Regions from separate parts of the Amycolatopsis sp. FBCC-B4732 genome, predicted to be linked through region 1. Evidence: riboswitches for the same ligand, from Rfam matches in the RefSeq annotation. Region 1 holds a riboswitch; the other holds the start of a gene.

The links. Region 1 has a riboswitch for cobalamin ahead of metE (5-methyltetrahydropteroyltriglutamate--homocysteine S-methyltransferase). Riboswitches for the same ligand answer to the same signal wherever they lie in the genome.
Region 2: another riboswitch for cobalamin. It lies ahead of cobN (cobaltochelatase subunit CobN); the one in region 1 lies ahead of metE (5-methyltetrahydropteroyltriglutamate--homocysteine S-methyltransferase).

Annotation. Positions count from the first base shown of each region.
Region 1 is NZ_CP095376.1:5,114,673-5,130,553, forward strand. It holds gene MUY14_RS21850 (ribonucleoside-diphosphate reductase subunit alpha) at 1-756, shown strand, start outside; gene MUY14_RS21855 (ribonucleotide-diphosphate reductase subunit beta) at 770-1,843, shown strand; cobalamin riboswitch at 1,893-2,087, shown strand; gene metE (5-methyltetrahydropteroyltriglutamate--homocysteine S-methyltransferase) at 2,185-4,425, shown strand; gene MUY14_RS21865 (pyridoxamine 5'-phosphate oxidase family protein) at 5,034-5,438, opposite strand; gene MUY14_RS21870 (AraC family transcriptional regulator) at 5,513-6,487, shown strand; gene MUY14_RS21875 (cytochrome P450) at 6,505-7,965, shown strand; gene MUY14_RS21880 (diguanylate cyclase domain-containing protein) at 8,203-10,017, shown strand; gene MUY14_RS21885 (peroxiredoxin) at 10,097-10,558, shown strand; gene MUY14_RS21890 (hypothetical protein) at 10,563-10,757, opposite strand; gene MUY14_RS21895 (GNAT family N-acetyltransferase) at 10,754-11,284, opposite strand; gene MUY14_RS21900 (LCP family protein) at 12,015-13,217, opposite strand; gene MUY14_RS21905 (cyclopropane-fatty-acyl-phospholipid synthase family protein) at 13,314-14,567, opposite strand; gene MUY14_RS21910 (alpha/beta hydrolase) at 14,657-15,349, opposite strand; gene MUY14_RS21915 (SIS domain-containing protein) at 15,466-15,881, shown strand, end outside.
Region 2 is NZ_CP095376.1:316,792-332,672, forward strand. It holds gene MUY14_RS01115 (aldehyde dehydrogenase family protein) at 1-1,173, shown strand, start outside; gene MUY14_RS01120 (hypothetical protein) at 1,176-1,571, shown strand; gene MUY14_RS01125 (hypothetical protein) at 1,540-1,788, opposite strand; gene MUY14_RS01130 (dihydrofolate reductase family protein) at 1,875-2,966, shown strand; gene MUY14_RS01135 (chitinase) at 2,977-4,188, opposite strand; gene MUY14_RS01140 (P-loop NTPase fold protein) at 4,250-6,451, opposite strand; gene cobN (cobaltochelatase subunit CobN) at 6,489-10,052, opposite strand; cobalamin riboswitch at 10,083-10,211, opposite strand; gene MUY14_RS01150 (NlpC/P60 family protein) at 10,243-11,250, opposite strand; gene MUY14_RS01155 (poly-gamma-glutamate biosynthesis protein PgsC/CapC) at 11,258-11,740, opposite strand; gene pgsB (poly-gamma-glutamate synthase PgsB) at 11,740-12,918, opposite strand; gene MUY14_RS01165 (HAMP domain-containing protein) at 12,920-15,127, opposite strand; gene MUY14_RS01170 (hypothetical protein) at 15,320-15,881, shown strand, end outside.

The sequences.
Region 1 (15,881 bases):
GTCGACACCTCGTCCACTTTGGACTGGGCGCCGCTGCGCGAGCGCGTCAAGACCGTCGGCATGCGCAACTCCAACGTGATGGCGATCGCGCCGACCGCGACGATCTCCAACATCTCCGGGGTCGGGCAGTCGATCGAGCCGCTGTTCCAGAACCTGTTCGTCAAGTCGAACATGTCCGGCGACTTCACCGTGGTCAACCCGCACCTGGTCCGCTCGCTCAAGCAGCGCGGGCTGTGGGACGAGGTCATGGTGTCGGACCTGAAGTACTTCGACGGCAGCCTCGGCCAGATCGACCGCGTGCCGGACGACCTGAAGGCGTTGTACGCCACGGCGTTCGAGATCGAGTCGAAGTGGATCGTCGACGCCGGTTCGGTGCGCCAGAAGTGGATCGACCAGGCGCAGTCGCTGAACCTCTACATCGCGGCGCCGAGCGGCCGCAAGCTCGACCAGCTGTACCGCTACGCGTGGCACAAGGGCCTCAAGACCACGTACTACCTGCGCGCGCAGTCGGCGACGCACGTGGAGAAGAGCACCCTGCGCGGCACCGACGGCAAGCTGAACGCCGTCTCGGCCACCCCGGCCCCCGCAGCTCCTGCGGCGGCTACGGCTCCCGCGGCCTCGGTTCCGGCGATTCCGGTGACCCCGCCGGCCGCGAAGCCGGAGTCCAAGGAACTGCCGAAGACCGACGTCGACTTCGTCGCCACCGAAGGCGCCGCCTGCCGCATCGACGACCCCGACTGCGAATCCTGCCAGTAAGGAACCCTGGAACATGACCAACGTGGAGACGACGGGCGCCACCGGCCTCGGGGAGATCGAGGTCGGCGCCGCCCGGATCAACGTCGACGACAAGCGCATGATCAACGCGCGCGCCGACGTCAACCAGCTGCTGCCGATGAAGTACACGTGGGCCTGGGAGAAGTACCTGGCCGGCTGCAACAACCACTGGATGCCGACCGAGGTCGCCATGCAGGCCGACATCGCGCTGTGGAAGTCGAAGGACGGCCTCACCGAGGACGAGCGGCAGATGCTCAAGCGCAACCTGGGCTTCTTCGCGACCGCGGAGTCCCTGGTGGCCAACAACATCGTGCTCGCGGTGTACCGCCAGATCACCAACCCCGAGTGCCGCCAGTACCTGCTGCGCCAGGCGTTCGAGGAGGCCGTGCACACGCACACCTTCCAGTACATCTGCGAAAGCCTCGGCCTGGTCGAGGGCGAGCTGTTCAACATGTACCGCGAGGTTCCGTCCATTTCGGACAAGGACGCGTGGGCGCTGAAGTACACGCAGCACCTCGAGGACCCGGACTTCGAGACCGGCACACCGGAAGCCGACACGGCGTTCCTGCGTGACCTCGTGGCGTTCTACGTGATCTTCGAGGGCATGTGGTTCTACACCGGTTTCGCGCAGATCCTGTCGCTGGGCCGCCGCAACAAGATGGTCGGCATCGCCGAGCAGTACCAGTACATCCTGCGCGACGAGTCGATCCACCTGAACTTCGGCATCGACTGCATCAACCAGATCAAGATCGAGAACCCGCACCTGTGGACCCCCGAGTTCCAGGAAGAGATCCGCGGCATGCTGAAGGAGGCGTGCGAGCTCGAGGTCAAGTACGCCCGCGACACGATGCCGCGCGGCATGCTCGGCCTGTCGGCGCAGCTGTGCGAGCAGTACATGCACTTCATCACCGACCGCCGCGCGCAGCAGATCGGGCTCGCCCCGATCTTCGGTGAGACCGAGAACCCGTTCCCGTGGATGTCCGAGGCGATGGACCTGAAGAAGGAGAAGAACTTCTTCGAGACCCGCGTCATCGAGTACCAGTCGGGCGGCGCTCTCGACTGGGACTGAGTTTTCCCGCTAGGCTCGGCCACGCCACTGGTTCGCCCGTGGCGTGGCCGGGCTTTTTTGTGCGCCGGGTCACGTCCCGGTCGAGGCAACAGGGAACCCGGTGCGAATCCGGGACTGCCCCGCAGCGGTGAGTGGGAACGAAAGCCGTCATGAAGCACTGAGCGCGAGCTTGGGAAGCGACGGCCGGTAGGACTGCGCAGTGCGCCCACGAGTCCGAAGACCTGCCCGTGGTGCGGACGCCGACGGCGTGCGCGAGTCCGGGCCACGCGGGATGGGCACGACCGAAACGCTCGCCTTCGCGCGCGTCCGGGCTCTTCGGACTAGCTCGCGAGGAGAGAGCTGTGACCATCGGCACCACTGTGCTCGGCTACCCCCGGATCGGCCCGGACCGGGAGCTCAAACGCGCCCTCGAGCGCTACTGGGCGGGCAAGATCGACGCGGCCGCGTTGCTCGCCACCGGCCGGGACCTGCGCGAACGCACCTGGCGCGAACTGCGCGACGCCGGGCTGGACTCGATCCCGTCCAACACGTTCTCGCACTACGACCACGTGCTCGACACCGCCGAACTGTTCGGCGCGCTGCCCGCCCGGCCGGGGCTTTCGCCGCTCGACACCTACTTCGCCGCGGCGCGGGGTGTGCAGGACGCGCCGGCGCTGGAAATGACGAAGTGGTTCGACACGAACTACCACTACCTCGTCCCCGAACTGGGCCCGGACACCGAGTTCACGCTCGCCGGCACCAAACCCCTCGACGAGTACCGGGAGGCCCGCGCCCTCGGGATCGAGACGCGGCCGGTGCTCGTCGGCCCGGTCACGTTCCTGCTGCTGAGCAAGGGAACCGGCGGGTTCGCCCCGCTGGAACTGCTCGACGCGCTGCTCCCCCGCTACGCCGACCTGCTCGCGAAGCTGCACGACGAGGGCGCGGAGTGGGTCCAGCTCGACGAACCCGCGTTCGCCGCCGACCGCACCGAGGCCGAGCTGAACGCGCTGATCCGCGCGTACCACTGGCTCGGGAAGGCGACGGCCCGGCCGAAGCTGCTGGTGGCCGGCTACTTCGGCGGGCTGGGCCGCGGGCTCGGCGTGCTGGCCCGCGCGCCCATCGACGCGCTGGCCGTCGACCTCGTCAGCGATGAGTCCTTTGTGGATGCTGTCGCGGCCGAGCCCGCCTTGCGGGACAAGGAGGTCGTGGCCGGGGTCGTCGACGGGCGCAACGTCTGGCGGACCGACCCGCACCGGGCGCTGAGCAAGGCCGCGACGCTGCTCGGCGTCGCGAAGTCCGTGAGCGTCTCGACGTCGTGCTCGCTGCTGCACGTGCCCTACGACGTCTCGCGCGAAGACCTGCACCCGCGGCTGAAGAGCTGGCTCGCGTTCGCGCGGCAGAAAGTCGACGAGGTCGTGCTGCTCGGGCGGGCGCTGCGGGGCGGCTCGCCGGACCTGGCCGCGGCGCGGGCGGCGGTCGCGGACCGGGCTTCGGCGGCCGAGCTGGCCGATCCGGGCGTCCGCGCCCGGCTGGCCGCGCTCGAGGAGGACGTCCGGGCGCCCTACGAGCAGCGCGCCGCCGCCCAGCAGGCCGCGCTCGGGCTGCCGCCGCTGCCGACCACGACGATCGGCTCGTTCCCGCAGACCGCCGAGGTGCGCCGGGCGCGGGCGGCGCACCGGGCCGGGACGCTCGACGACGCCGGTTACGACGCCGCGATGCGCCGCGAAGTCGAGCGGGTCGTCCGGCTGCAGGAGGAGCTCGGGCTGGACGTGCTGGTGCACGGCGAGCCGGAGCGCAACGACATGGTGCAGTACTTCGCCGAGCAGCTGGGCGGATTCGCCGCGACGGCGCACGGCTGGGTGCAGTCGTACGGCTCGCGCTGCGTCCGCCCGCCGATCCTCTACGGCGACGTCTCGCGCCCGGCGCCGATGACCGTGGCGTGGGCCCGGTACGCGCAGGGCCTGACGCGCAAGCCGGTCAAGGGGATGCTGACCGGCCCGGTGACGATCCTGGCGTGGTCGTTCGTCCGCGACGACCAGCCACTGGCCGAGACCGCAAGGCAAGTGGCGCTGGCGATCCGCGACGAGGTCCGCGACCTGGAGGCGGCGGGCATCCGGATCGTCCAGGTCGACGAGCCGGCGCTGCGGGAACTGCTGCCGCTGCGGCGTTCCGCGCACGCGGAGTACTTCGCGTGGGCCGTTTCGGCGTTCCGGCTGGCGACGTCGGGGATCGCCGACACGACCCAGATCCACACCCACATGTGCTATTCGGAGTTCGGCGAGGTCCTGCCGGCGATCGACGCGCTGGACGCGGACGTCACGTCGATCGAGGCGGCCCGCTCGAAGATGGAGGTGCTGGCCGACCTCGACACGGCCGGCTTCGCCCGCGGCGTGGGCCCGGGGGTGTACGACATCCACTCGCCGCGGGTGCCACCGGTGTCCGAGGTGGCGGAGTCGCTGCGGACGGCGGTGGGCGCGGTGCCGGCTTCGCGGGTGTGGGTGAACCCGGACTGCGGCCTGAAGACACGCGGCTACGCGGAGGTGGAACCGGCCCTGCGAAACCTGGTCGCCGCGGCGGCGGAGGTGCGGGCGGAGCTGGCGTGACGGGCTGCGCCCCCCGGTCTCCAGTTTAGCCGCGGGGTCCGACAGTTCCCGGCGCCGGAAGCCGTGGATGCCACCTTGGGGAACTTCAGGTTCCTCAAGGCGGCATCCACCGCCTTCGGCCCACGGAACCCAGGCCGCGGCGGTCGGCGCCTGCTCGGCGGCGGTCCGAGCCCGGCTGGAGGACCGCGGCCGAGCCATCCGATCCGGCCCTCGGCCGCGACCACACCAGACTCGGCCACCGCACGCGGCTGAGCCAGCCACCCGAGACGGCCGCGCCCGACCAAGCCTTGCGCGGGCGTCGCCGAACCAGTGCCCAACGGTCCGGAGCCGCCAGGAAGACCGCGGCCGACTTCGCGTTCCTCAAGGTGGCTTACGGGCAGGTCGTGAGCCGGACCCCGCGGTGGACGGGCCAGCCGCAGGTCAGGGGCTCGGGCGGTCGCCTGGCCGCGGAGCCGGTCGGGGAACATTTCCCACGCGGCCCGGCGGAGAAAGCTCCTGCGACCCGCGACGCGACGGGGAGCGGTCTCCGCCGACCGGGCCGGAACTGCTCCGCGTGGGAAGAAACGTGGGAACAGCTCCCGAAATCCGCGATTTCGGCCCTTCCGGGTTCAGTACTCGTAGCGGCGCACCTGCTCCGGGTGCAGCACCAGCCGGAGCTGCTCCGCGGCCAGGATCTCCTTCAGGTCCGCCGCCCGGGCAGGGTCGGACAGGTCCCAGTAGCGGGCCGCCAGGCGCTCCGCGAGGTCGTGGGCGCCGTCGGTCTCGAACGAAACCCCGCCCGAGACCGAAATCCACCGTTCGCGCTCGCCCACGGGGGCCGCCACCACGATCGACGCCCGGGGGTCTCGGCGGAGGCGGCGGACCTTGGGTGCGTCCGGCTCCGAGAACAGCTGGAGCGTGCCGTCCGGAGTGGCCTCGAACCAGACCGGGCGCGGCTGTCCTCCCGCCACCGTCAGAAAACCGTGCAGCGGGCGCCGGAGGAACTCGAGGTCCGAAGGGGTCAAGGTGTCCATGTCCCTGATTCAACCCGCCCGGCTCGGACGATCCCATGGGTGAAAAACCGGACTACCTGTGCGATCGTCCAGGCATGGACGTTCTGGGTGACCTCTTCCGCGACGTGCGGGCGCACGGCTCGCTCTTCGGCAGCTCCGCGCTCTCCCCGCCCTGGTCGCTGCACTTCGTCGACGGGGCGCCGCTCACCCTCTGCACCGTCCTCGACGGCGCGGGCTGGATCGTGCCCGAAGACGGCCCGCCGGTGCCGCTGCGCGCCTACGAGACCGTCGTCGTGCGCGGGCCCGGGACCTTCCGGTTCGTCGATGACCCCGGTACCCGCGCCGAAACCGTTGCCTGCGGGGAATTCTGCGCCGAGCCGGACCAGGGCGGGACCCGGCACCGGCGGGGGTGGTACGACCCCGGGACCGGCGCCACGACCCTGATCGTCGGGGCCTACCCCGTCGGCGGGGAGCTCAGCCGCCCGCTGCTGGACGCCCTGCCCGTCGTGCTGCGCGTGGCCGGCGGGGGCACCGGGGACGCCGTGCTCGACCACCTCGCCGCCGAAGTCGCCGCCGACACGCCGGGGCAGCAGGTCGTCCTGGACCGGCTGCTCGACTGGATGCTCGTCTGCACGCTGCGCGAGTGGTTCGACCGGCCCGGCGGCGAGCCCCCGGCCTGGTGGACCGCCCAGCGCGACCCCGTCGTCGGCCACGCGCTGCGGCTGCTGCACGACGAGCCCGCGGCGCCGTGGACGGTGGGCGCGCTGGCCGGCCGGGCCGGCGTGTCGCGGTCGACGCTCGCCAAGCGCTTCGCCGACCTCGTGGGCGAACCGCCGCTGACCTACCTCACCCGCCGCCGGATGACGCTCGCCGCCGACCGCCTCCTCGACGGCGCCAGCGTGGCGACGGTCGCGCGCGAAGCCGGGTACGCCGACCCCTTCGCGTTCAGCGCCGCCTTCAAGCGCGTGCGCGGGGTCAACCCGAGCGGGTTCCGGAAGCACCGACCACCCGAAAAGACGGCGACCCAGGTGTTGTCAGACCGTCAACAAGGGTGCATCGTGGAGGGGTAGCCGATCTCAGCGGGGAGATGGTCACTTTGCCGGGCACCGTGAGCCGAGCCACCGAAGCACTGCGTGAACGCGTGCCGCCCTTGACGGCGCTCCCCCTCCCCCGCGGGGTCGACGAACGCTGGCTGCGGTCGCGCTGGCCGGTCAAGGAACTCGCGGCACCGCCCGCGGGCAGCGGCCTCAAGCCCGTGCTCGGCGACGAAGGCCCGCCGGTGGTCGGGCACATGCTCGAGATGATGCGCTTCGGCCCCGCGTTCGGCCTCCGCCGCCACGAGCTCTACGGCCCGGTGTCGTGGACCGCCGGCTTCGGGCGGCGGATCGTCGCGCTGTCCGGGCCGGAAGCCACGCAGATCGCGCTCGTCAACAAGGACAAGGCGTTCTCGCAGGAGGGCTGGAAGTTCTTCATCGAGAAGTTCTTCGAACGCGGCCTGATGCTGATGGACTTCGGCGAGCACCACCTGCACCGCCGGATCATGCAGGAGGCGTTCACCCGGCAGCGGCTGACCGGCTACGTCAACGAGATGGGTCCCGCGCTGCGCGAAGGCGTCGCGAGCTGGGAGTCGAGCGGGCGGCCGCGGCTGTACTGGTCGCTCAAGCAGCTGACCCTCGACGTCGCGACGCGCGTGTTCATGGGCATGCGCAGCGGCGCCGACGCGCACCGGATCAACCGCGCGTTCGTCAACTCCGTGCGCGCCGGCACCGCGTTCGTGCGCTTCCCGGTGCCGGGCGGGCGCTGGGCGGCCGGCCTGCACGGGCGGCGCGTCCTCGAGCGCTACTTCGGCGAGAACCTCCCGGCCAAGCGGGCTTCCGACGGCGACGACCTGTTCTCCGCGCTCTGCCACGCCACCACCGAGGACGGCGACCGGTTCAGCGACACCGACATCGTCAACCACATGATCTTCCTGATGATGGCCGCGCACGACACGACGACCATCACCAGCAGCGCCATGGCGTACTACCTGGCCAAGCACCCGGAGTGGCAGGAGCGCGCCCGCGCGGAGTCGCTCGCGCTGGGCGAGGACGTCCTCGACATCGACGCCGTCGACAAGCTCGAGACGCTCGACCTGGTCATGAAGGAGGCGCTGCGGCTGGTCGCGCCGGTGCCGTCGCTGACCCGCCAGACCGTCAAGGACACCGAGGTGCTCGGGCACTACATCCCGGCGGGCACGCTGGTCGGCGTCTCGCCCACGATCAACCACTTCACGCCGGAGTGCTGGACGAACCCCTTCGAGTTCGACCCCGAGCGGTTCGCCGAGCCGCGCCGCGAGGACAAGTCGCACCGGATGGCGTGGATGCCCTTCGGCGGCGGCGCGCACAAGTGCATCGGGCTCCACTTCGGCGGCCTCGAGGTGAAGTTGCTGATGCACGAAATGCTGCGCGCCTACCGCTGGTCGGTTCCGGAGAGTTACACCGCGAAGTGGGATTACGTCTCGTTGCCGGTCCCGGCCGACGGCCTGCCGGTCCGGCTGACGCCTCGCTGACGCGGCCGCCGTCTACCACGGCATACAGGCCGTGACAAGATGTCACCTCATGTGGACACTCGTTCACTCGTTCAGCCGGTAGACACCCCGTGACCCGCATGATGGCGTGGCATCGGTCGCGGGCGAGGGGTACCCAGTGTTTCCCCATGCCCGCCGACACCCCGTCTGAACTGGCCTGACCTGTGCGTGAAGAGGTGGAGTGTGCCTGAACCCGGAGCCGCGCCAGGACTGCTGGACGTGGCCCGCCGGTGGGCGGCGACGTTGGCCGACACCAAAGGAGTAACACTTCCCCCGGAGGAGCTCGAACCCCTCCTGCTCGAGGTCGCGACCGAGGCCGCCGACCACGCCGGCTCGCGCCACGACGGCGCGCTGCAGCGGTTCTCCGCGCTCTACGCCGCGTCCCCGATGGGGATCGCGCTGGCCGACCCGGACGGCGACATCGTGGAGGCCAACCTCGCGCTCGGTCAGCTGCTCGGCTGCTCGCCGGAGAAGCTGCGCGGCAAGCACCTCACCGACCTCGGCTCGACCGACCACGATGTCTCGCGGCTCAAGGCCGGGCTCGAGCAGGTGCGCACCGCGCGCGAGCGGTACCAGGAGCGGATGCTGCTCGACCACGCCGAGGACGGGCAGCTCTGGACCGACGTCACGGTCGCCCGGCTGCCCGGCGACCGGCCGGGGTCGGTGTACCCGGTGCTGATGGTCTCCGACGCGAACGAGCTGCACCTGCTGCAGGAACGGCTGCTGCACCAGAACGTGCACGACCCGCTGACCGGGCTGCCGAACGCGTCGTCGTTCACCACCACGCTGGAAGCGGCGCTCGGCGCCGGTGCGCACGACGACATCGCGCTGATCTACCTCGACGTCGACGGCTTCAAGGTGATCAACGACGGCCTCGGCGCCGGCGTCGGCGACCAGGTGCTGCGCGGGGTGGCGGGCAAGCTGTCGGCGGTCTTCACCGGCCACCACGGCGGGTTCGTCGCGCGGCTGTCCGGCGACGGCTTCGCGGTGCTGCTGCGCGGCGAGCTCTCGGCCACCGAGGTCGTCGAGCTGGTCGAGCGCGCGCTGGAGGACCTCAACGAGCCGATCTACCTGGGCGGGCACGGCATCGGCGTCAGCGCGAGCGCGGGCATCGTGGTGCGCGCGGCCGTCGAGGGCGGCGCGGCGGAGCTGCTGCGGGCGGCGGAAATCGCGCTGCACCGCGCCAAGGAGGCCGGCAAGGCGCAGTGGATGCTGTTCGACCCGGAGCTGGACGCCCGCGACCGCGGCCGCTACCAGCTCGGCGCGGTGATCGCGGGCGCGCTGGAGAACGGCGAGTTCTCGCTCGTCTACCAGCCGACGGTCCGGCTCGCCCGCCCGGCCGAGCTCGCCGCCGTCAACGCCGGGCTGCGGTGGAACCACCCGGAGAAGGGCGAGCTGAGCTCCGACGAGTTCTACCCGCTCGCCCAGACGACGGGCATGACGGTGCCGCTCGGCCGCTGGCTCCTGGCCGAGTCCCTGGCGGCGACGGCCCGCTGGCGCACCCGCTTCGGCGAGGCGGCGCCCGACGTCTGCGTCCGCCTCCCGGCGCGCCTGGCCATCGACCCGGACCTGGTCCTGCTGGTGAAGGAGCAGCTGGACAAGCACGAGCTGCCGGCGAAGGCCCTGCGCCTGTGCACCGACCGCGACTCGGTCCTCGACCCGGGCGGCGAGGTCCTGGAGTCGTTCGCGGTGCTGTCCGACCTCGGCGCCCAGCTGGTCCTGACGATTTCGGGCTCGGCGGACCTGGAGCTGATCCCCCAGCACGACCTCCCGATCCGCCACGTGATCCTGTCCGGCCCGGTGATCGACGCGCTCGACGCCCCGGAGCCGGCGGAGGCGGACGTCCGCCACCTGACCCAGCTGATCACCCGCGCCCGCGAGCTGGAGCTGCGCGTCGGCGCGGAGGGCGTCCGCACGCACGAGCAGGCGACCCGGCTGCGGCAGCTGGGCGTCCTGGCGGCGAGGGGCCCGTTCGTGACGGATTCGGCGACGGGCGACGAGGTCGACGAGCTGATCGCGCGGCACCCGGGCTGAGCCGGCCGGCGACCAAGCCGATGGCGGGCCGGCTCCGAAGGACCGGCAGGATGGTTCTGCCGCCGACGAAAGGACGTCCATGGACGCCGGAGACCTCGCCCCCGACTTCACGCTGCCCGACGACCGGGGGGCCGACCGCACGCTGTCGGACTTCCTGGCCACCGGGCCGGTCGTGCTGTTCTTCTACCCCGCCGCCATGACCGGGGGCTGCACCGCCGAGAGCTGCCACTTCCGCGACCTCGCCGCGGAGTTCGCCGAGGTGGGCGCGCACCGGATCGGGATCAGCCCGGACGGTGTCACCAAGCAGCGGCAGTTCTCCGAAGCCAACGGCTTCGACTACCCGCTGCTGTCCGATGTGGACGGCGAGGTCGCGAAGCAGTTCGGCGTCTGGCGGAAACTCCTGCCGCTGCACGCCAAGCGCGCCACGTTCGTGATCGGCGAGGACCGGAAGGTGCTCGAGAAGATCAAGAGTGAGCTGAACTTCACGGTCCACGCCGACCAGGCGCTCAAGGTGCTGCGGGAGCGCAACAAGGTGTCCTGAGCGGTCAGCGGCGCCACCCGCGCGGCGGCCACCCCGGCGGCCGGCGGACACCGGCCGCCGGCCACCCCCGCGGCCGGTCGCGCCGGCGCCGCCGGAGCGCGTACTCGTGGGCGTCGGCCCGGTTCCCGCGCCGCTCGGCCCGGCTCGCGACCTCGCGGCGCTCGCACAGCCACCGATCGCTCACATATCCCCAGTTCACGGCCTCTCCCTCCGCCAGACGTGGTTGGTGCCCGCGCACGACGGAGCGAGCGGCTTCTCCACGGGTTCCTCGCGCACCTTGGTGAACCCGAGGCGCTCGGGCACCGCTCCACTTCGGACGTTCAGCTCGTCGTGCTTGATCTCGACGTAGCCCGCGCCGAGCCGGAACGCTTCCGCCGTCAGGAACCCGGCGGCCCGGGTGATCAGGCCGCGCCCGGTGTAGCCGTCCGCGAGCCAGTAGCCGATCTCGACGCCGCCGTCCCGGGCCATCGTGCCGATGGCGCCCGCGATCGCGCCGCCGACGCGGATCGCGAAGTCGTGGGTTTCGCCGGTCTCCCAGTTCGCCCTGGTGCGGCGCAGGAACTCGGCGGAGTCGTCGGCGGAGTACCCGCCGGTCGCCCAGATCATCCACGCGCCGATGTGGTCGAGGGACCCGCCGACGGTCGCGGTGAGTTCGGGCCCGTCGGCGAACTGCCAGCGGGCCAAGGTGAATTCGTCCACGCGATACGACTCGGCCGGGGTCTCCATGGCTCCCATGGTGCCCCGGCCGGGAAAAGATCGCGCGCGATTTTCCGGCTCGGCCGCTGCCGGCGGAGCGCGTGGCCCCCTCACACCACCGGACGGCGGCCGGAAATCGACTGGCGCGTCGAGCACGTCGTTTCACGGGTAGTACTCGAGAACTTCGCCGCACCCGGCAGGCGAAGCGCCGGATGGCACTGACTCCCTTCGGCCTCTCACGGGGCCGCGAACTCAAGGATCCGGGTGTCCGCGGGTGCGGAAAGATCCCCGATTTCGTCCTGTTCGCGTCCGCGTCCGCAGAAAAGATGGCATAGCGCTCCACTTGGTCCGCAGCCCCCGCTACCTCGAGGTCCACCAACGAAGCGCCGAAGAAAGCGCACAGGTCGTCTAGCAGGAAACACCGTATCGGCACGAACACTTGCTGCGTGGGGAGTTCCGAGCAAGGCACGGCATCGACACCCGATCCCCCGAAGCTCTGCGAACGCTTCTCAAGCAATCGTTCGACGACTGGTCGGAGCTTCAGAAGACCGGAAAGCCGGCCCGCGCCTCGATCGCGCACGCCAAGCGATTCGTCTGGTACCGCCCCGACAGCGACCTCGGCACTTTCGTGGAAGCCGCGCGGTCGGAGCTTCGCCTCCCACTGCCACGATGACGAACGCTCGAAGCCGGCCAAGCGGCGGCGGGGCCTGCACCCGCGCAACGGCCGGTGCAGGCCCCGCCAAGCCCGAAGCCGGACGGCTCAGTTGACGATGACGCTGTCCGGCACCGCCGAGTCGTTCTTCAGCGCGTCGAACAGCTGCTTCGACTTGTTCTTGTCCCAGTTCTCCGCCGACCCGCTCGTCACCGGCACCGTCGTCGTCACCACGCCGCCCGAAGAAATGCCGCGCATCGCGATCGCCAGGCCCGCCAGGTTGTGGACGTGGTCGCTCGAATCCATCGTCAGCGCGTCCGGGGCCGAGGACAGCAGGGGGAAGAAGTCGAACGGGTTGAGCAGCGTGCCCGGGCTCGCGATCTGGCTGACCAGCGCGCCGATGAACTTGCGCTGGTTGGCGACGCGGTCGAGGTCCGAGCGCGGGGTCGCGTCGCTGTGGCGCATGCGGACGAAGCCCAGCGCGGAGCGGCCGTCGAGGGACTGGCAGCCGGCCTTGATGCTGATGCCGGTCATCGTGTCGTTCATGTCTTTGTCGATGCACATGTCGACGCCGCCGATCGCGTCGACGATCTTGGCGAAGCCGCCGAAGCCGATCTCCGCGTAGTGGTCGAGGTGCAGGCCGGTGGCGCCTTCGACGGTCTGCGCGAGCAGCTTCGGGCCGCCGAGGGAGAAGGCCGCGTTGATCTTGTTCGTGCCGTGGCCCGGGATCTTCACCTGGGAGTCGCGCGGCAGCGACAGCAGCGTCGGCTTCGTGTCGTTGTCCGGGATGTGCGCGACCATGATCGTGTCGGTGCGCTGCCCGCCGCCCGCCGCGGCGACGTCGCCGGTGGCCAGCCGCTCCTCGTCCTCGGCCGTGAGGCCTTCGCGGCTGTCCGAGCCGACGATCAGCCAGTTGGTGCCGGACTCGGCGACCGGGCGGCCGGAGTAGTCGGCGAGCGCGTCGACGCGCTTGATCGAGAACTCCAGGTAGACCCAGATGCCGGCGAGGAAGACGACGAAGACCAGCACCAGCGTGCCCAGGACCTTGCCGAAGCTCCACCGGCGCCGCCGCGGCGGGCGGGACGGCGGGTAGTCGTCGGCCGGGCGCGGGGGCTCGCGGCGCGGGGGCGGGGGCGGCGCGTACTGGGGCTCGGGCTCCCCCATCGGGCGGGTGCGCTCGTCGTACGGGCTCCGGCCGCGCCCGGGCAGCGGCATCATCTGCGCGCGCTGGTGCTCCCGGGAGCGCCCGGCGGGCGGCCGGGGCGGCGGCATCCGGCGCCCGCCGTCGTCGCCTCGGTACGTCATCGCCATCACCCAATCCCGATCCGGACAAACCTGTCTTCGTCAGTACACCGCACATGTCCGCTAGGAGGACGTCCGGCACCGGGGTGGGGTTGCGACGCGGGGCTACTCGCCGGTCGCCTCGTAGCCGAACTGGTGGACCTTGAGGTACCCGGAGCGGAACCCGGCCTCCGAATAGGCCAGGTAGAACTCCCACATCCGGCGGAAGACGTCGTCGAACCCGAACCCGGCGATGTCGGTCCAGCGGTGCAGGAACCGTTCGCGCCACAACCGTAACGTGCGCGCGTAGTCCTGGCCGAACTCGCGCATCCCGGCCAGCTTGAGCCGGGTGTTCGCCTTGACGCCCTCCTCGATCGAGCGCACCGACGGGATGATGCCGCCCGGGAAGATGTACTTGTGGATCCAGGTGTAGGCGCGCGACGACGCCAGCATCCGGTCGTGGTCCATGGTGATGGCCTGCAGGCCGAAGCGCCCGCCGGGGCGCAGCCGCTCGCCGATCGTCTCGTAGAACGCCGGCCAGTAGGACGCGCCGACGGCCTCGATCATCTCGACGCTGACCACGGCGTCGTACTGGCCGCTCGACTCCCGGTAGTCGCACAGCTTCACGTCGACGCGGTCGGAGAAGCCGGCCGCCGCGATCCGCTCGGTCGCCAGCGCGCGCTGTTCTTCCGAGATGGTCAGTGACGTCACGCGCGCGCCGCGGGCGGCGGCGCGGATGGCGAGTTCACCCCATCCGGTACCGATTTCGAGGACTTCGCTGCCGTCGCGGACGCCCGCGTAGTCGAGGACGCTGTCGATCTTGCGGTGCTGGGCCGCGGTGAGGTCGTCGCCGGGGCCGAACAGCGCCGAGGAGTACATCATCGACCCGTCGAGGAAGGCCCCGAACAGGTCGTTCGACAGGTCGTAGTGCCGGTGGATGTTGGCCCGCGCGCCTTCGAGGCTGTTCTCCTCCGACGGCGGCTGGGTGCGCTCGGCGATCCGCCGGAACTTCTGCAGCGCCGGCGGGACCAGGGTGCCCATCCGCTCGGCGAACGGCGTCAGCACCTCGGCCAGGTCGGACGCGGTCCAGTCACCGGCCATGTAGGACTCGCCGAAGCCGATCTTGGCGTCGGCGCCGAGGCGGTGGAAGAAGGATTCGGGGCGCAGAATCCGCATTTCGGGTGAACCCGGGCCGCCGGCGCCGAGCACCGTGCCGTCCGGGAACGTCACCCGCACGTCGAGCGGGCGGACCGCGCGGCGGAACAGCGCGGCGGCGATGCGCGCGCGCACCGGTGAGTGCGGCGGGCTGGCCAGGCCCGGCCAGCGGGACTCCTCAGGCACGTCCTCCGCCGATACCCGGTCAACGCTCGAAGTCGTCACGGTCGCTCCCTCCGGCCGGCATCGCCGGTGATCGATCTTAATCGCGCACCCCGCAGGGCGCTTCGCCGAATGCCCTGTTCGGGGCGGTCTCACACGGGTATTCGGAGCCGCTCGGGCCCCGGTGCGGCCCACGCGCCGCGCAACTCGTCACCGACGTCCCCGGCGAGCACTTCCAGTGTGAAAGCAATCGTCAGCCGGGTCCACACGGACGAGCGGCGCAGCATCGCGTGGCCCTCGTTGGCGATCTCGAACCGCGCGACGCGGGCGGCGACGCCTTCGGCGCGTTCGGCGAAGGCGTGCGACTCCGCCGGGCTGGTCATCCGGTCGCGGGTGCCGTGCACGATGAGCACGGACCGCCCGGCGACGGCCCCGACCGGCTCGCCGCGCGGCGTCCACGGCGCCAGCGCGCAGATCCCGCGCACGGCGGGGTCGTCGGCGACGCGCAGCGCCACCCGGCCGCCCATGGAGTGCCCGACGAGCACGACCGGGACGCCGGGGTGGTCGGCGCGGATCCGCTCGAGGGCCCAGCGGGCGTCGTCGAGGGGGTGCATGGCGGGCGCGTTCCAGCCGTAGCGGCGGTTGCGCAGCAGCCGCACCTCGACGCCGCGGCGCCGGCCGGCCCGGTGCAGGGCGCGCGCGATCGGGACCATCCTCAGGTAGGCGAGCTTCCAGGGCGGCACCGCGCCCAGGCCGCGTTCCGCGCCGCCGTGCAGCACGAGCACGACCGCCTCGGTCCGCCCGCGCGCCGGCCGCACGGACACCGCCGGTTCCGCCTCGCTCACCCGCGTCCTCCTCGTCGCCCGCATTCGGGTCAACTCGATCGTCCACCCGGCTGTTCCCCCGCGCACCACCATCTTCGCGGTAGATTCGGCGCCCGATCCCCGACGGAAGGGTGGGTGTGGTGAGCGCCACGGACATCTCCGGCAGTGTCGCCAAGCAACTGGCGGACGTCGAGCAGGCCAACGCCGAGGCAGTGCGCGAAGCGGCGGAACTGGTCCTGGGGGTGATCCGGGCCGACGCACTGGTCTACACCGCGGGCGCCGGGCACTCGCTGGCCGCCGTCGCCGAGACGTTCTACCGGGCCGGCGGGCTGGCGTGCGTCTACCCGCTCTACCACCCGGACCTGCTGCCGCTGCACGGCGCGGTGAGCAGCACGCAGACCGAGCGGCGCACCGGGCTGGCCGCGGAGGTGCTGGCCGAGCGCGCCCCGGGCCCGGCCGACGTGCTGGTGGTCTTCTCGACGTCCGGCTCGAACCCGTACCCGGTCGAGCTGTGCATCGAAGCGCGCGAGCGCGGCGCGGCGGTCATCGCGGT
Region 2 (15,881 bases), 4.8 Mb from region 1:
TCGCTCGCCGCCGCTTCCGCCGAAGCCGTCGACGCCGCGCTGACCGGGATGGCCGAGCGGCTGCTCGCGCACCGCGAAGAGATCCTCGAGGCGAACCGGGCCGACGTCGAACGCGCGAAGGCCGAGGGGATGAGCGCCGGTCTGCTCGACCGGCTCACCATCACCCCCGAGCGCCTCACCGGCATGGCCGAGCAGCTGCGGCTGCTCGCCGGCGCGCCGCACCAGGAGCGCTCGGTCGAGCTGTCCACGCTGGACGGCGGGCTGCGGCTGGTCGAACGGCGGCGGCCGGTCGGCGTCATCGGCGCGAACTACGAGGCGCGGCCGAACGTGACCGTCGACGTGGCGTCGCAGCTGGTGAAGTCGCGCAACGGCGGCGTGCTGCGCACCGGCTCGGCCGCGCTCGGCTCGGCGCAGCGGCTGCGCGAGGTCGTCATCGCGCCCGCGCTGACCGAGGCGGGGATCGACGCCGACTGCGTGCAGCTGGTGCCGCGGGTGGAGCGGGAGGCGGCGTCCGCGCTGGTCCGGCTGCCGAACCTGGTGCCGCTGGTGATCCTGCGCGGCAGCGGCGACAGCACCCGCGCCCTGGCCACCGAGGCGGCGATCCACGGCGTGGGCACGCTCGCCCATGCCGACGGCGGCGGCGTGCTTTACGTCGACCGCGGCGCGGACGTCACCAAGGCGCGTGACCTGGTCTACAACAGCCTCGACCGGCTCGGGGTGTGCAACCGGCTGAACCTGCTGCTGATCCACGAGGACATCCACGACGAGGTCTGGCCGGCGATCTCGGACGCGCTGGCCGAGCGGGGCGTCACGCCGTCGCTGGCCCCGCACGAGCACGCCATCGGCTACGAGTGGGCGCTGGACTCCGACCGGGAGGCGACCGTCACGGTGGCCAAGGTCGGCGCGCTCGCCGACGCCGTCGGGATCGCCAACGAGCAGACCTCGGGCCTCGCGGCGGGCATCGCCACCGAGGACGAGTCGGCCGCCGACGCGTTCTTCGACGGCTACACCGGCACGGGCGTCTTCTGGAACGCGCCCACCCGGCTCCTCGACGGCTTCAAGCTGCTCGCGGTCCCGGAAACCGGCATCAACCTGGACAAGGTGCCCGGTCCCCGCGGCCCGGTGACGTACACGGACCTCTACGTCCGCCAGTACGCCGTCCTCCCGGCCTGACGGTGCTTCTGCCGATCGACCCGCCGGACGTCCGGCGCGCGGACCTGATCCGCGTGGCGGGTGACCGTGAATGGGAACAGTGGACCAGCGTTCCCGGTCCCGTCCTCGAGTCGGTGACGGGTGCGGACGCGAAGGCGCTCGTCAGGCTCGTCTCCGAGCTCCCGGACGCCGGGATGATGCGGTGCTACCACCCGGTGTACGCGCTCAGGGTGCACGGTGCGGAAGGCGTCCTCTTCGAGATCGCCTTCTGCTTCCGCTGCCACAACGCGCTCGGCTTCGCGGGCGCCGCTCAGACCACGCTCGAAGGGTTCGACCCGGATTCACCGGCGGGGCAGGAGCTGCGCCGCCGGTTCCGGGCCGCGGACCCTAACGCGGCGGGACGTGAGCCAGCTTCCTGAGCTCGTCGACCGTCTCGGTCACGTTGGTCAGGAGTTCCGTCCGAGCTTCCTGGTCGGCGGCGTGGCGGTAGATGGCGGTCGGGCCGTCGCTGATCGCGATCGCGGCGACCAGGCGGCCTTCGGGGTCGCGGGTGAGCCCGGTGGTCACCGACACCTCCCGGCCGACCGTGTCGACCGTGGTGAGCGTCCGTTCCTTGTACCAGCCTCGCGTGGTCATACTTCGCAGCTCCGGGGGATGGGCTCGACGGGGGATACGTCGTAGGACGCCCGGATCCCCGAAGGCGTTACGGCATACTGGTCCGGGTGATCTCCCGGCCGCACGTTCTGCTGTCCGCCGCGCAGTCGCTCGACGGCTACCTCGACGACATCTCGTCCGAGCGGCTCGTGCTGTCCACTGAGGACGATTTCGCCGTCGTGGACCGGTTGCGGGCCGAGGCGGACGCGATCTTCGTCGGCGCCGGAACCGTGCGGGCCGACAACCCGCGGCTGCTCGTCCGGTCGCCCGAGCTGCGGCGGCAGCGGGTCGAGCAGGGCAAGCCCGAGCAGCCCGTCAAAGTCACCGTGACCACGCGCGGGCTCGACCCGGAGGCGCAGTTCTTCACCGTGGGCGATAACGAAAAGATCGTCTACGCACCACCGGGGGCGGCCGGCGAGCTGAAGCGCGTCGCCACCGTCGTGGACGCCGGGAACCCGCCCGACTTCGGCCGCGTCCTCGACGACCTCGGGCAGCGCGGCATCGGGAAGCTGCTGGTCGAAGGGGGCGGCGGCATCCACACCCGCTTCCTCACCGAAGGCCTGGCCGACGAGCTGCGGCTCGCGATCGCGCCGTTCTTCGTGGGGCAGCCGGGTGCGCCGCGGTTCGTCGGGCCCGGGCTCTACCCGCGGCCGCTCACCCTGGCCGGTGTGCGGGAGCTGCAGGGGATGGCGATCCTCGAGTACCGCGCCGCGGCCGAGCCGAGCGGACCGGACGTCCGGCGGCTCAAGGAAGCGATCGCGCTCGCCGCCGAGTGCCCGCCCAGCCACACCTTCCGCGTCGGCGCGGTGATCACCGACGCCGGTGGTGAGGTCGTCGCCACCGGGCACTCCGGCGAGGGCGACCCGGCGAACCACGCCGAAGAAGCCGCCCTCGCCAAGTGCGCCGGCGACCCGCGCCTGGCCGGGGCGACCATGTACAGCTCACTGGAACCGTGCAGCCACCGGAGCTCGCACCCGCGCAGCTGCACGCAGCTGATCCTCGACGCCGGGATCCCGCGCGTCGTGTTCGCGTGGCGCGAGCCGCCGGTGTTCGTCGATGCCCGGGGCACCGAACTGCTGCGGCAGGCCGGGCGGCACGTCGTCGAGGTGCCCGCGCTGACCCCGGAGGTCCAGCGCGAGAACACCCACCTCGACTTCTGACGCGCGGCGATCAGCAGGCGCCGTTGTCCTGCCAGACACCCCATTCGCCGGTGGTGCCGGGCTCCTCGCCCTGCGTCCACCACTTGGCGGTCCACTTGTGGCTGTTGTGCGAAACGACGTTGTCCTTGACGTAGACCTTCGTCCGGTCCCACTCGGCCGCGGTGCACGAGCCGCCGCCCGGGGTGGTCGGGGTCGTGGTGGTCGGCGGGGTCGGCGTCGTCTGCGGCGGCGTCGCACCCGCGAACCGGACGCTGAACTTCGTGAAGTCCCAGTCGTTCTGCGGGACGTTGCTGCAGACGCCGTTGTCGGTCGTGCCGACGCAGGCGCGGTCGCGGTTGACCGACCAGAACGTGAAGCGGCCGAGGCCGTGGCTGGTCGCGTAGTCGTACACCGTCTGGAAGTCGGCGGTGTAGAACATCTCGGCCGCGTCCGATTTGCCGTTCATGCCCGAGAAACCCTCGTGCGAGTAGGCGGTCGCGCTGTCCCAGCCCATGTGCGACATGAGCAGGCCGTGCAGGGCCTCCAGCGCCGACACCTGCGACGAGCCGCCGTTGAAGCCGCCGTCGAACGGCATGATCGAGAAGTTGTTGGGCGTGAACCCGATCGACTTCGCCTGGTCGAGCAGCTGGGTGCCGAACCAGCCGGTGCCGGCCGCGGTGCCCGGCATGGTCACCGACACGAAGAGGCCGGGGTTGTTGGCCTGCAACGTCTTCGCCGCGCCGAGCTCGTTCGCGATGGCCGCGGTGTTTTCGTACTCGGGCTCTTCGAGGTCGAAGTCGATGGCCTTGAGCGAGTACTTCGTGACGACCTGCTGGTAGGCGGCCGCGGTCGCGGCGACCGTGCCGCAGGTCTGGCCGAGCTTCGTGCCGCCGTACCCGCCGACGGAGACGGAGATGTCCCCGCCCGCCCCGCGGATCTTCGAGATCGCCGCGGCGACGGTGGTGTCGCTGGAAATCGGGTCGGTGCCGTCCCAGGTGGGACTGCAGCCGCCGCCGTTGGGCGCCAGGATGAACGCGAGCTGGAACGCCTTGAGCCCGGTCGCGTTCATCACGGTGACCGGGTCGGGCGGGTTGTTGCTCTGGGGCATCAGGTACGGCGCCGCGGCGTACCAGTTGTTGCTCAACGCCGCGGTGGCCGCCGGAGCACCGAGCACAAGGCTGACGGCGGTGGCGGCGAAAGTGGCGGCGGCGAGCCCGACGGCGGCCAGTCTGCTCTTGCGCATGAGCTGTCCTCCCGGTGGGGATCGAGGGTGGACAGATCATTGGACTAGACCATTGACGAAGTCAAGCCGACGGCGGAGTTCTGGGCGAAACCTGTCGGATAGTCGGGTTTCCAGGAGCGGATCCGGTCCGCCCAGCCGCCGTCGGTTTCTCCTCGTGTCCGTTCGGCGAAGCCTGCGCGTCGAGCACGAGCGCGTCGAAGTCCCGGATGGCCTTCCGGACCGCGGATTCGTGCACCGGGGCAGGCTCGTTCAGCGCCGCGACGGCGTTCGCGTGTTCGCCGGCGGCCTTGCGGACCCCTTGCAGGGCCGAGCCGTCGTCCACCCAGTAGTGCGGCAGCGACCGGGCAACCTGGGCCAGCCGGAGCAGGGACAGCCCGATTTTCGCCTTCGAGTGAAGCGCTTTGAGCACGGGGGCCTGGAGCCCGTCGAACGCCGCCACGGCTCGGAGTGCCCGGTCGAGGTCGCCATCGCGAGCGGTGTCGAGGGCCTGCTGCAACGCCCAGAGCGTGTCGATCTGGTCGTCGCCGGGGTCGAGGCTGCGCATCGACGCGCTGATCGCGCCGGTGAGATCGTCGAACACCAGGGCGGCGGTGATCGTGTCGATGCTCAACGGCGTCAGCGGGGTGCGTCGCTGCAGCTCGACGGCCGCTCTCGCGCTGCGCAACAGATCCCTGGCCAGCCCGCCGGACCAGGCGTGGCAAAGCATCGCGACGATCGGCGGGAACCCGGTGGCCCGCGCCCGGATGACGTCGAGCGACTCGTCCAGCGTCAGCCGCCGGGTGTGAATCACCGTGTCGAACGCCGAGTCGAACGCGTCCCGCCCGGCGAGCCCCCGGCGTTCGAAGGAGTCGAGGGCATCCGTGGACACGGTGACCACGAAGTGGACTTTCTGGATGTGAAAGAGATCCTTCAGCTCGTTGACGATCTCGACCAGGTCGGCGGACTCGCCGATCTTGTCGAGCTCGTCGATGCAGACGATCATGCGCTCGCTCTCGCTGAAGGCCGCGAAGGTCTGCAGCAGGTCCCGCAGCGCGCCGACGAGCTCGGCCCGGCCGAGGGAACGGCTCTTCAGCTTGACGCCGTTTTCCCTGCTCGACTCCCAGAACGACTGGAACTTCAGCACGATCTTGCCGGTGGTCGCCCGTTCGGTTTCCCAGCGCAGGTCGCGGAGCAGTTCCACGGCTCGTTTCACGTGGGGTTTCCGCGTGGCGGTGTCGAGCCGCTTGACGACCTTGAGGATCTGGCCCGCGAAGAGGGTCACGAGGAAGGCGCTGAGGCCGAACGCGAAGCCGCGGAGAACGTCCAGGCTGACGACAAGAGCGACCAAGGACACGGAAAAGGCGACGGCCACCAGTCGTCGGAACGTCAGGCGGTCCGCGAACCGGTACAGCCAGTCGGTCAACCGGTCCGGCTGCCGGCTGATGATGGCTCCGGCGATCTCGGCCAGCAGCAGCCGGATGAAGTCCCCGGCGTCGTAGCGCACCGGCGACGGCACGACGACCACGGGCCCGGCCATCGCCGGATCGCTCTGCAGCGCCCGCATGACCGTCGACTTCCCCGAGCCGCGGGTGCCGGCGAGGCCGATCGCCGACGACTCGTGCTCGAGGATGAACTCCTTCACGTAGGCCGCGGTCGCCGACCGGCGGACCTGGGTGACGTCCAGTTCGACGAGCCTCGGCGCGTGGGTGGGGAACGCGATGATGCCCTGGGGACCGAGCTCGTCGTTGATCGACGTGGCGACAGCCTCCTGCACGGCCGCGGCCAGTGAACGGGCGAAGGTGCTGGCTGCTGTCGCGGCCGGTCGCTTGAGCGCGGCCACGGCTGTCCGTCGTCGCAGCAACCACCCCGACCAGGTGACCACGCAGAGGGTGAGGACGAGGTAGCCACCCGCTTCCACGATGCCGAACTTGCGGCCGATCCAGCTGTGCTCGGTGTCGAGGGAAAGGAGCTTGAGCAGCTCCGGCTTCGGCACCTGGGTGATGAGCGCGACGAACCCGGCAGCCAGGAGCGTCAGCAGCCCGAGCAGGAGCAGCCGGGCGACCGAGCGCCGGGTGCGCGTGGTGAGGGCCTCGTCCGCCCGCCGGCGCGCCTCCTCGTAAGCGGTCCGGTCGATCGAAGTCGCGACGGCGATCGACCCGGCGTGCTCGGCGAGGAGGCGCTCGACGATGACGGCCTGGTGGGCCTGGTAGTGCTTGAACTCCTGCCGCTCGAACACCTCGTTCGCGATGTCCTCGATCGTGGCGGGGGACTCGACCTCGAGCATGTCGGAGTAGTCGCTCGAACCGGTTCGGCGTTACGGCTCACTCCGCTTCGAGGTCACCTTCCAGCGACAGGTACACCTCGCGCATCTTCTCCAGGAGCGCGGGATCCGGCTCTTCCCACAGCCCGCGGTCCGCCGCTTCGTTCAGCCGCTCCACGATGCCGCGCAGTGCCCAGGGGTTCGCCTGGCGCAGGAACTCCTGGTTCACCTCGTCCAGCACGTAGGACTCGGTCAGCTTCTCGTACATCCAGTCGCCGACGACGCCCGCCGTCGCGTCGAAGCCGAACAGGTAGTCCACCGTGGCCGCCAGCTCGAACGCGCCCTTGTAGCCGTGGCGGCGCATCGCCGCCAGCCAGCGCGGGTTCACCACGCGTGCGCGGAACACCCGGGCCGTCTCCTCGCCCAGCGTCCGCGTGCGGACCGCGTCCGGGGACGTGCTGTCGCCGACGTAGGACGCCGGGGCCGAGCCGGTCAGCGCGCGGACCGTCGCGATCATCCCGCCGTGGTACTGGAAGTAGTCGTCCGAGTCGGCGATGTCGTGCTCGCGCGTGTCGGTGTTCTTCGCCGCCACGACGATCCGCTTGTACGAGTTCTCCATGTCCTCGCGCGCCGGGCGGCCGTCGAGGTCGCGGCCGTAGGCGAAGCCGCCCCACACCGCGTACACCTCGGCGAGGTCCTTGTCGTCGCGCCAGTTCCCGGAGTCCATCAGCGGCAGCAGGCCCGCGCCGTACGCGCCCGGCTTCGAACCGAAGATCCGCGTGGTGGCCCGCCGGGAATCGCCGTGGGCGGCCAGGTCCGCGGAAACGTGGTCACGCACGAAGTTCCGGTCCGCCGGTTCGTCCAAAGCGGACACCAGCCGGACCGCGTCGTCCAGCATCGTGATCACGTGCGGGAAGGCGTCGCGGAAGAAGCCGCTGATCCGGATGGTGACGTCGATCCGGGGCCGGCCCAGCTCGGCCAGCGGGATCGCCTCGATCCCGGTCACCCGCCGCGAAGCCTCGTCCCACACCGGCTGGACACCCAGCAGCGCCAGGACTTCCGCGGCGTCGTCGCCGGACGTCCGCATGGCCGACGTGCCCCACACCGAAAGCCCGACCGAACGCGGCCAGTCGCCGGTGTCCTCGCGGTAGCGCTTCAGCAGCGAGTCCGCCAGCGCCTGCCCGGTTTCCCAGGCGAGCCGGCTCGGGATCGCCTTCGGGTCGACCGTGTAGAAGTTCCGCCCGGTCGGCAGCACGTTGACCAGCCCGCGCAGCGGCGACCCGCTGGGCCCGGCCGGGATGTAACCGCCGTCCAGGGCGTGCAGCACCGAGTCGAGTTCCGCGGTCGTGCCCGCCAGCCGCGGGACGATCTCCTCCGCCGCGAACGAAAGCACCCGCGCGACCTGGGCGTCCGGGGCCACCGACGCGACGGCGGTGGCGTCCCAGCCGCGCATTTCCATCGTCTGCACGAGTTCCCGCGCCGTCTTCTCGACCGCGTCCACTTCGGACATCGGCGCGTCTTCCTTCAAGCCCAGCGCCGAGCGCAGGCCCGGCACCGCGCCCTGCTTGCCGCCCCACATCTGGGACGCGCGCAGCATCGACAGCACCAGGTTGACCCGCGCTTCCCCGACCGGTGCCGCGCCCAGGATGTGCAGCCCGTCGCGGATCTGCGCGTCCTTGACCTCGCACAGCCAGCCGTCGATGTGCAGCAGGAAGTCGTCGAACTCCGCGTCGTGCGGGCGTGCCTCGACGCCGAGGTCGTGGTCGAGCTTCGCGGCCTGGATGAGCGTCCAGATCTGGGCGCGGATCGCGGGCAGCTTCGCCGGGTCCATCGCCGCGATGTTCGCGTGCTCGTCGAGCAGCTGCTCCAGCCGCGCCATGTCGCCGTAGGACTCCGCGCGCGCCATCGGCGGGATCAGGTGGTCGACGATCGTCGCGTGCGCCCGCCGCTTCGCCTGCGCGCCTTCGCCCGGGTCGTTGATCAGGAACGGGTACACCAGCGGCAGGTTCCCGAGCACGGCGTCCGGCGCGCACGACGCCGAAAGCCCCGCCGTCTTGCCCGGCAGCCACTCCAGCGACCCGTGCTTGCCGAGGTGGACGACGGCGTGCGCGCCGAACTCCTCCTCCAGCCAGCGGTACGCGGCCAGGTAGTGGTGGCTCGGCGGGAGGTCCGGGTTGTGGTAGATCGCGACGGGATTCTCGCCGAATCCGCGCGGCGGCTGGATCATGATGATGACGTTGCCGCTCTGCAGCGACGCCAGCACGATGTCGCCGTTGTCGACGTACAGCTCACCCGGCGCCGGGCCCCAGTGTTCTTCCACCCCCGAACGCAGCTCCGCGGGCAGCGCGTCGAACCACTCCTGGTAGCGCGCGGCGGGTACGCGGATCGGGTTGCCGGACAGCTGTTCCTCGGTCAGCCACTCCGGGTCCTGCCCGCCGGCCGCGATCAGCGCGTGGATCAGCGCGTCGCCGTCCGGCTGGTCGGTCCCGGTCGGGTCGACGCCGGGGAAGGCGTCCGGCCCCAGGTCGTAGCCCTGTTCGCGCATTCGCCGCAGCAGCTCGATCGTCGACGCCGGGGTGTCCAGCCCGACCGCGTTGCCGACGCGGGAGTGCTTCGTCGGGTACGCGGACAGCATCAGCGCGATGCGCCGCTCCGCTGGGGGCGTGTGCCGCAGCCGGGCGTGCGCCAGCGCGATGCGGGCGACGCGGGACGCGCGTTCGGCGTCCGGGACGTACCGGGGCAGGCCGTCTTCGTCGAGTTCCTTGAACGAGAACGGCACCGTGATCAGCCGCCCGTCGAACTCCGGCACGGCCATCTGGTTGCCGGCGTCGAGCGGGGAGAGCCCGTCGTCGCTCGCCGCCCACGTCTCGCGGTCGCTGGTCAGGCACAGCGCCTGCAGGATCGGGACGTCGAGCGCGGCCATCTCGGCGACGTCCCAGGCCTCGTCGTCCCCGCCGGCCCCGACCTCGGACGGCTTCGTGCCGCCCGCCGCCAGCACCGTGACCAGCAGGGCGTCCACCTTCCCCAGCTCGGCCATCATCTCCGGCTCGCGCGTCCGCAGCGAAGCGCAGTAGACCGGCAACGCGCGCCCGCCGGCGGCCTCGATCTCGTCGGCGAGCGTGTGGACGAACTGCGTGTTCCCGGACAGGTGGTGCGCGCGGTAGTACAGGATCCCGATCACCGGGCCCTCGGCGCGCGAAGGCCGCTCGAGAACGCCCCAGCCCGGCTGCCGGGCGGGCGGCTCGAAGCCGTCGCCGGTGAGCAGGAGCGTGTCGGAGAGGAACCGGTGCAGCTGGGTGAGGTTCGCCGGGCCGCCCTGCGCGAGGTACGCGTGGGCCTCGGCGGCGATGCCCGCCGGGACGGTCGAGAGCTTCATCAGCTCGGCGTCCGGCGTCTGCTCCCCGCCCAGCACGACGACGTGCGCGCCCGACGCCCGCAGCGTGTCCAGGCCCTCCTGCCAGCTGCGCGGGGTGCCGAGGATCCGCGCGACGACGATCTTCACGCCGTCGAGCAGCGCCGGCAGCTCGGCGACGTCGAGCCGGGCGGGGTTGCCGAGCCGGTACTCGCCGTCGGCCGAACGGGCGCTGAGCAGGTCGGTGTCCGAAGTGGACAGCAGCAGGATCACGAGGTTCCTCCTCGGGGTCCGCGCCCCGGGTAGACGGACGCGCCGGCGGGAGTTCCTGGCTCCCGGGATCTCTCCCGGTCACAGTGGCGGGACCGCCCCGGATTTGAACCGGGTTCCTCCACCTGCCGACGCGTGGGTTCCAGCTCACTCTCCGGTGCGGCCGACCCGGCGTCAAGGTGACGTGCGCGGCTCAGAGCCGCTTGGCCGTGCGGAACGCCTTCGCGTACGTCCCGGACCCGTCGATCAGCGAGACGCCGCCCGCGTCGCCGAAGGTCGGGCCGTTCGCCACCTTGCGGCTGGACAGCACGCGGTGGTGCCCGTCGCCGTCGATGCCCAGGTAGATGCCCGTGTGCGAGACCTGTGGCCCGAGCTGCGGCTCGAGGTTGAAGAACAGCAGGTCACCCGGCTGGAGCCGGCTGAAGTCCGTCACCTGCTTCTTCTCGTCGGGTATCAGCGAGGTGCCCGGCCCCAGCTCGGCCAGCGCCCACGCCCGCCGCGGCAGGCCGGGGCCCTTCGTGTTCGTGCCGAGCAGCGGGTAGCCCGCCCGGTAGCCGTAGACCATCCGCACGAACCCCGAGCAGTCGAGGGACCGGGCGCGCCGCGGCTCCGCGGCCTCGTGGACGCCGTCCGGGAAGTCCCAGCCGATGCCCAGGTAGTCGTAGAAATCGGACTTCTCGAGCCGCCCCTCGGCGCTGTCCGGGCCGAAGCTGGCGTCCCCGGCCACGCGCAGCTTCTTCACGACCTGGTCGGCCGCGCCGTCGGTGTACTGCAGCGCCATCGCGAGCACGTCCGGGCCGGTGTCGGCGGCCGCCTTCGGGAACCAGCCGGTGAACCACGGCTCCTTCTCCGCGCCCGCCTGCCACGGCTGCGGCGCGAGCCGGATCCAGGCCGTCGACGTGATGCCGGCCGTGGTGAACTTCGGCTCGGTGAACGTCCGGGACCGGCCGGTCAGCATGACCGTGCGGGAGCCGTCGGTGAACGACGCCAGCTGGGCGCCCGCCCCGTCGCGCACGATCGTCCGGGCCGGGTCGGCCAGCCGGTCGTAGGTGTAGCCGCCGGTGACGGCCGCCCCCGAGGGCGCGGGCGACGCCGAGATGGCCGTGATGTCCTGCCGGTCCTGCGTGGCGACGTACAGCGCGGCCGCGCCGGACAGGCCGATGACCGCGGCGAGGACACCGATCCGGACCGCCTTGCGCATCGTCACCTCACACCGTCGGGACCAGGCCGATCAGCACGCCGCTGATCAGCACCGCGTAACTGGCCAGGCTGACGCCGCCAGTGGCGAGCATCGTCGCCACCGGCTTCTGCCGGACCAGCTGGTAGGCGACCAGGCCCGGCACCACGAACCCGAGCGTCTGGTGCACGAACAGCAGCGGGAAGTCGGCCTGGAGGAAGAGCAGCAACGTCGTCTGCAGCAGCACGCCGAGCAGCACGACCGCGGCGAAGAGCCGCTTGCCGTACAGGATGACCATGCGCTGCAACGCCTTCGTACCGCCGAAGGTCAGCGCCGTCATCAGCACGATGATCGCCGCGCGCCGGTAGTCCTCGACCATCGTCAGCGCGATCCAGCCGGGCGTGATCATCCCGCCGGGGGACAGGTTCGTCGTCAGGTAGCAGACCAGCGACAGCAGCAGGCCGATGGCGAGCCCGACGGTGGCGACCTCGGGGGCGAGGGACGTGGTGAGCATCAGGAGACCGGTTCCAGTTTCGCGAGTTCCTCGATGAGCAGTTCCCCCTGGCCGTGGATGTTGCCGATGGCGATCAGCGACGCCTGCCGCTCGACGCCGCCGACGATCCCGCGCAGCAGTTCCCGCGGCGAGCGCGAACCACCCAGGTCGACGACCCGGTCGTGCCACTCGCTGGGGATCGCGGCGCGGGCGCTGCGGGTCGGTTCGCCGATCAGCACGACGCGTTCCGGGGCGATGCGGGGGATCAGCGCGCCCATCTGGCCGTTGCGCTCGACGCGGTCCGGCCGGCAGTTGATGATCACGTGCAGCGGGTCGGAGATCGCGCCTTGCGCGCGGAGCTGGTCGATGTTCATCAACGTCGATTCGGGGTCGTTGGCGGCGAAGACGTTGGCGAAGCGCAGGTGCCGCCGTCCGGCGCGGTACTGGTGGACCTGGAGCACGCCCGGGTCCGGCGGTGCGGCCCACATGCCGTCGAGCGCCAGCTGCCGGTTGACGCCGAGCAGGTCCGCCACGGCCAGCGCGATGGCGACGTTCTCCTTGAAGGTGATCCAGCCGAAGCCGCGCATCTCCTGGTCGGACACGGATTCCGGGTCGACGGCGATGAGCTCGCAGTCCCGTTTGGCCGCCTCTTCCTGGAGGATGTGCAGCCGGTCCTTCTCCGCGGTGAGGCAGATTCCGCCGACCGGCATCGAGCGGGACAGCGAGCGGGCGACGTCGTCGAGGGTCGGGCCCATCTCGGCGAGGTGGTCTTCGCGGACGTTGCACAGCACGCCGATCGTGGAGCGGATCAGCTTGCTCTGGTTGATCTCCTGCAGGTCCGGCATCACGGCCATGCATTCGATGACGAGCGCGTCGGGCCGGTAGGCGGCGGCGCGGCGGACGATGCCGATCTGCTCGACGACGTTGGCGATGCCGAACTTGCGGTAGACCGGCTCTTCGCTGCCGTCGGGGTGGATGAACCGGGCCGCGGTGCCGGTGGTCTTCGCCGTCGTGACGAGCCCGCCGCCGCGCAGCGCGCCCGCGCAGAGCCGGGTGATGGAGGATTTGCCGCGGATGCCGTTGACGAGCACGCGCGTCGGGATGCTGTGCAGGTGCCGGTAGTGCTGGCGCTGTTCGGCGATCCCGGCGGTGAGCATCGCCGCCGATGCCAGGAGCAGCACGACGTAGAGGAACGTCACGTCAGACCCCGGCCCCGTCCAGCTCGATGCGCTGGAGCAGCACGGTTTCGTCGGTCGCCGCCCCCACCGGGCGCCGGACCTCGCCGAGCCGGTCCCGGCCTTCGGTCAGGGCCTGGCGGCAGATCTCGACGCAGGAGGCGATGGTGCCGATCTCGTCCTGCCGCTGCGGGTAGACGACGGCGCCGGTGTCGCCGCGGGCGATCCGCCGGGCCTCCTCGCCGACCCGTCGCAGCGGCCGCACGACGACCAGGAAGTGCCAGGCGAACAGCATCAGCGCGACGACGGCGGTGAGCAGGGCGGCGACCCGCGCCCCCGAGCGCACGGTGTTGTCCGCGAGCCCGAGCGAGCCGATCGGCTGCTCGGCGACCACGACCCACTTCAGCGAAGCCGCGTTGCCCTTGTCGGCCAGGCGCTGCGCCGCGACGAGCGCCGACGACGTCGTCTGGCGGGCGTCCTTGCCGGCTTGCGCCGCGTCGACGCTCTTGATCAGCGCCGGATCGGTGAGCGCGTCGAAGGCGAGGTAGCCCTCGGTGTCGGCGATGGTCCGCTTGCCCTCGTCGACGACGCGGACGCGGCCGCCGGCCGGCCCGAGCAGCGCGGCCATCCGCGGCACGTCGTACTCGCCGACCAGGACGTTCTTCGAGTCCGGCAGCGGCGTGAAGGCGTAGACGACCGGGACGCGGCCGCTGGTGTTGTGCTGGCGCAGCCCTTCGCCGTCCGGCAGCTTGCCGGGGTCGCGCAGGGACTCGCGCCCGGCTTGCAGCACCACCGAGCCCTGCTCGTCGGCGACGTAGACGCTGCGGAACCGGCTTTCGGTGCCGGCCAGCTGGTCGAGCATGCCGCGCAGCCGGTCCGGCTGCTTCCCCTTGCCGAGCCGCGCGACGGACTGCAGGTCGGTGAGGCCCTCGGCGAGGCTGCGGCGCAGCGTGTCGGCCGAGCGCGTGACGCGGACGCCGTGTTCGCTGAGCGTGGTCGGCGAGACCTCGGCGTGCTGCCGCCCGAGCGTCGCGGCGACCGCACCGGACCAGCCGAGCAGCGCCAGTGCGACGAGCACGATGACGAGCTGGGCGGAGAGGAACGGCCGGACCGGCTTCGCGGGCTTGCGGCGGCGGAGCCGGCAGCGGTAGCGCTCGACCGCGGTCGTGAGGACGTTCACTTCGCGGATCCGCGAGGGCCGGACCGGCTTGCCGAGCCCGCCGGCCGCGACGGCGAGCGCGTCGGTGCGCAGGCGGCGGATCGGCGCGACGACCGCGCGCCGCAGCAGGACGAACCCGAGCACGGCGAGGACGAGCAGCGCGGCGGCGGGGATCAGGCCCGGCCAGCGGACCGGCACCGCGTCGACCGGCGAGCGGCCGAACGAGACGACGGACAGGCCGAGGCTGCCGCCGGTGCCGGACGGCGAGACCGGGGCGTAGGCGACGACGGGGGCGCGCTTGCCCGCCGCTTCGGCGTCGCCGGTGAGGACGCCGGCCTGGCCCGCGGCGGCCGCGGTCGAGGCGCGGGCGAGCAGTTCCTGCGCGGGCCGGTCGGTCGCGGCGACGTCGGTGCCGTGCGTGTGCAGCACCGCGCCGTCCGAAGTGACCAGGCGGACCTGGGTGCCCTCGGCCAGCTCGCCGCCGATCCCGCGCAACGCCGTCGAGACGACGAGGAGCTTGCCGGCGCGGGTCCCGGTGAGCGGGAGCGCGGTCAGCACGAGCGGGGTGTCGCCGGGGCGGGCGACCGGGCGGACGGTGAGGCTCGCGATCGCGACTCCCCGCAGCGTCTCCACCGGCACCGGCTCGCCGCGCGTGGCCGGCACCTTCTGCGAAGCCGGGTCGTAGACGGCGATCCCGCGCCAGTCGTCGTAGGTTTCCCCCAGGCGGGCGAGGAGCGCGTCGTCGTCGGTGGTGTCGAACACCCCGGAGCCGGCCGCGACCTGCAGGTCACCCGCGGCCGCCGTCGCCGACGTCGCGACGCTCTGCGCGATCCCGGCGGTGGTGCGCTGCCGGCTCGCGGTGACCTCGTCGGAGACCCGGCCCGCCCGGTCGTCGGCGCGGACCAGGGAAAGCGGGCCCGCGGTGGACAGGTACAGCGCGGTGAAGGCGGCGATGAGCAGCAGCAGCGCGAACGTCGTCGCGGACGCCACGCCCACCCCGCGCGGGAAGCCCGCTTCCGGGATCTGCGCGCGCAACCGGGCGGCGCGATCGCCGTGCGGTGTTGGCCGGTTCACCTGGGTCCCCAGGGCCCTTTCGGTCGAGCGATCCCGGAAAGTAACGAGCCGCAGGGGCCGTTAGTGGAAGATCCACTCTTTCGGGTCACATGAAGGTATCGAAGTTGTCAGCGGTGACCGTACAACTGACCCCATGGTGGGACAAACGGCGGCACGGAGTGACGACTGGAGAGCGTAAGTACACTCCTGGTGGTGATCAGCCGCCCTCGGACGTTGCTCAGCGTGGTCGGCGTGGTCGTCGCCCTGGCGTTGGCTTTGACATTGGTGCTGGTCCTCGGTGACGACGACCCACCACCGCCCGTGCCGGAGGCCGGTTTGGATTCCCTCGTAACGAAGTTCACAGCCGGGCTGTCCGCGGGCCAGGAGTACCGCTCACCGAAATCCGACGAACGTCGTACGGCGGCCGCGGGGTTCGCCGCCGTGGTGGATCGCCGCGGCACGGCGGACTTCGAGAAGCTCGGCTTCTCCGTGCGCGACAGCGTCGACCCGGCGACCGGGCGGCCGTACACGATCGCGGTGAACGAAGCCGGCGGCGACCGGGCGTGGGGGATGTACGTCATCGACCGGTCCGCGCCGCCGTCGCTCGTGGTGGAGGTGCCGCACCCGGCGTTCGACCTGCGCACCGAACTGTTCGGCGTCGACCTGTTCCGGCGCGTGCCGGGCGCGGTGCTGCTGGTGGCCGGCGCGCACCGCAAGGCCGACGACGGCAAGGCCGACGTCGCCCACGAAGAGGATTCGGTGTTCCACGTCGTCG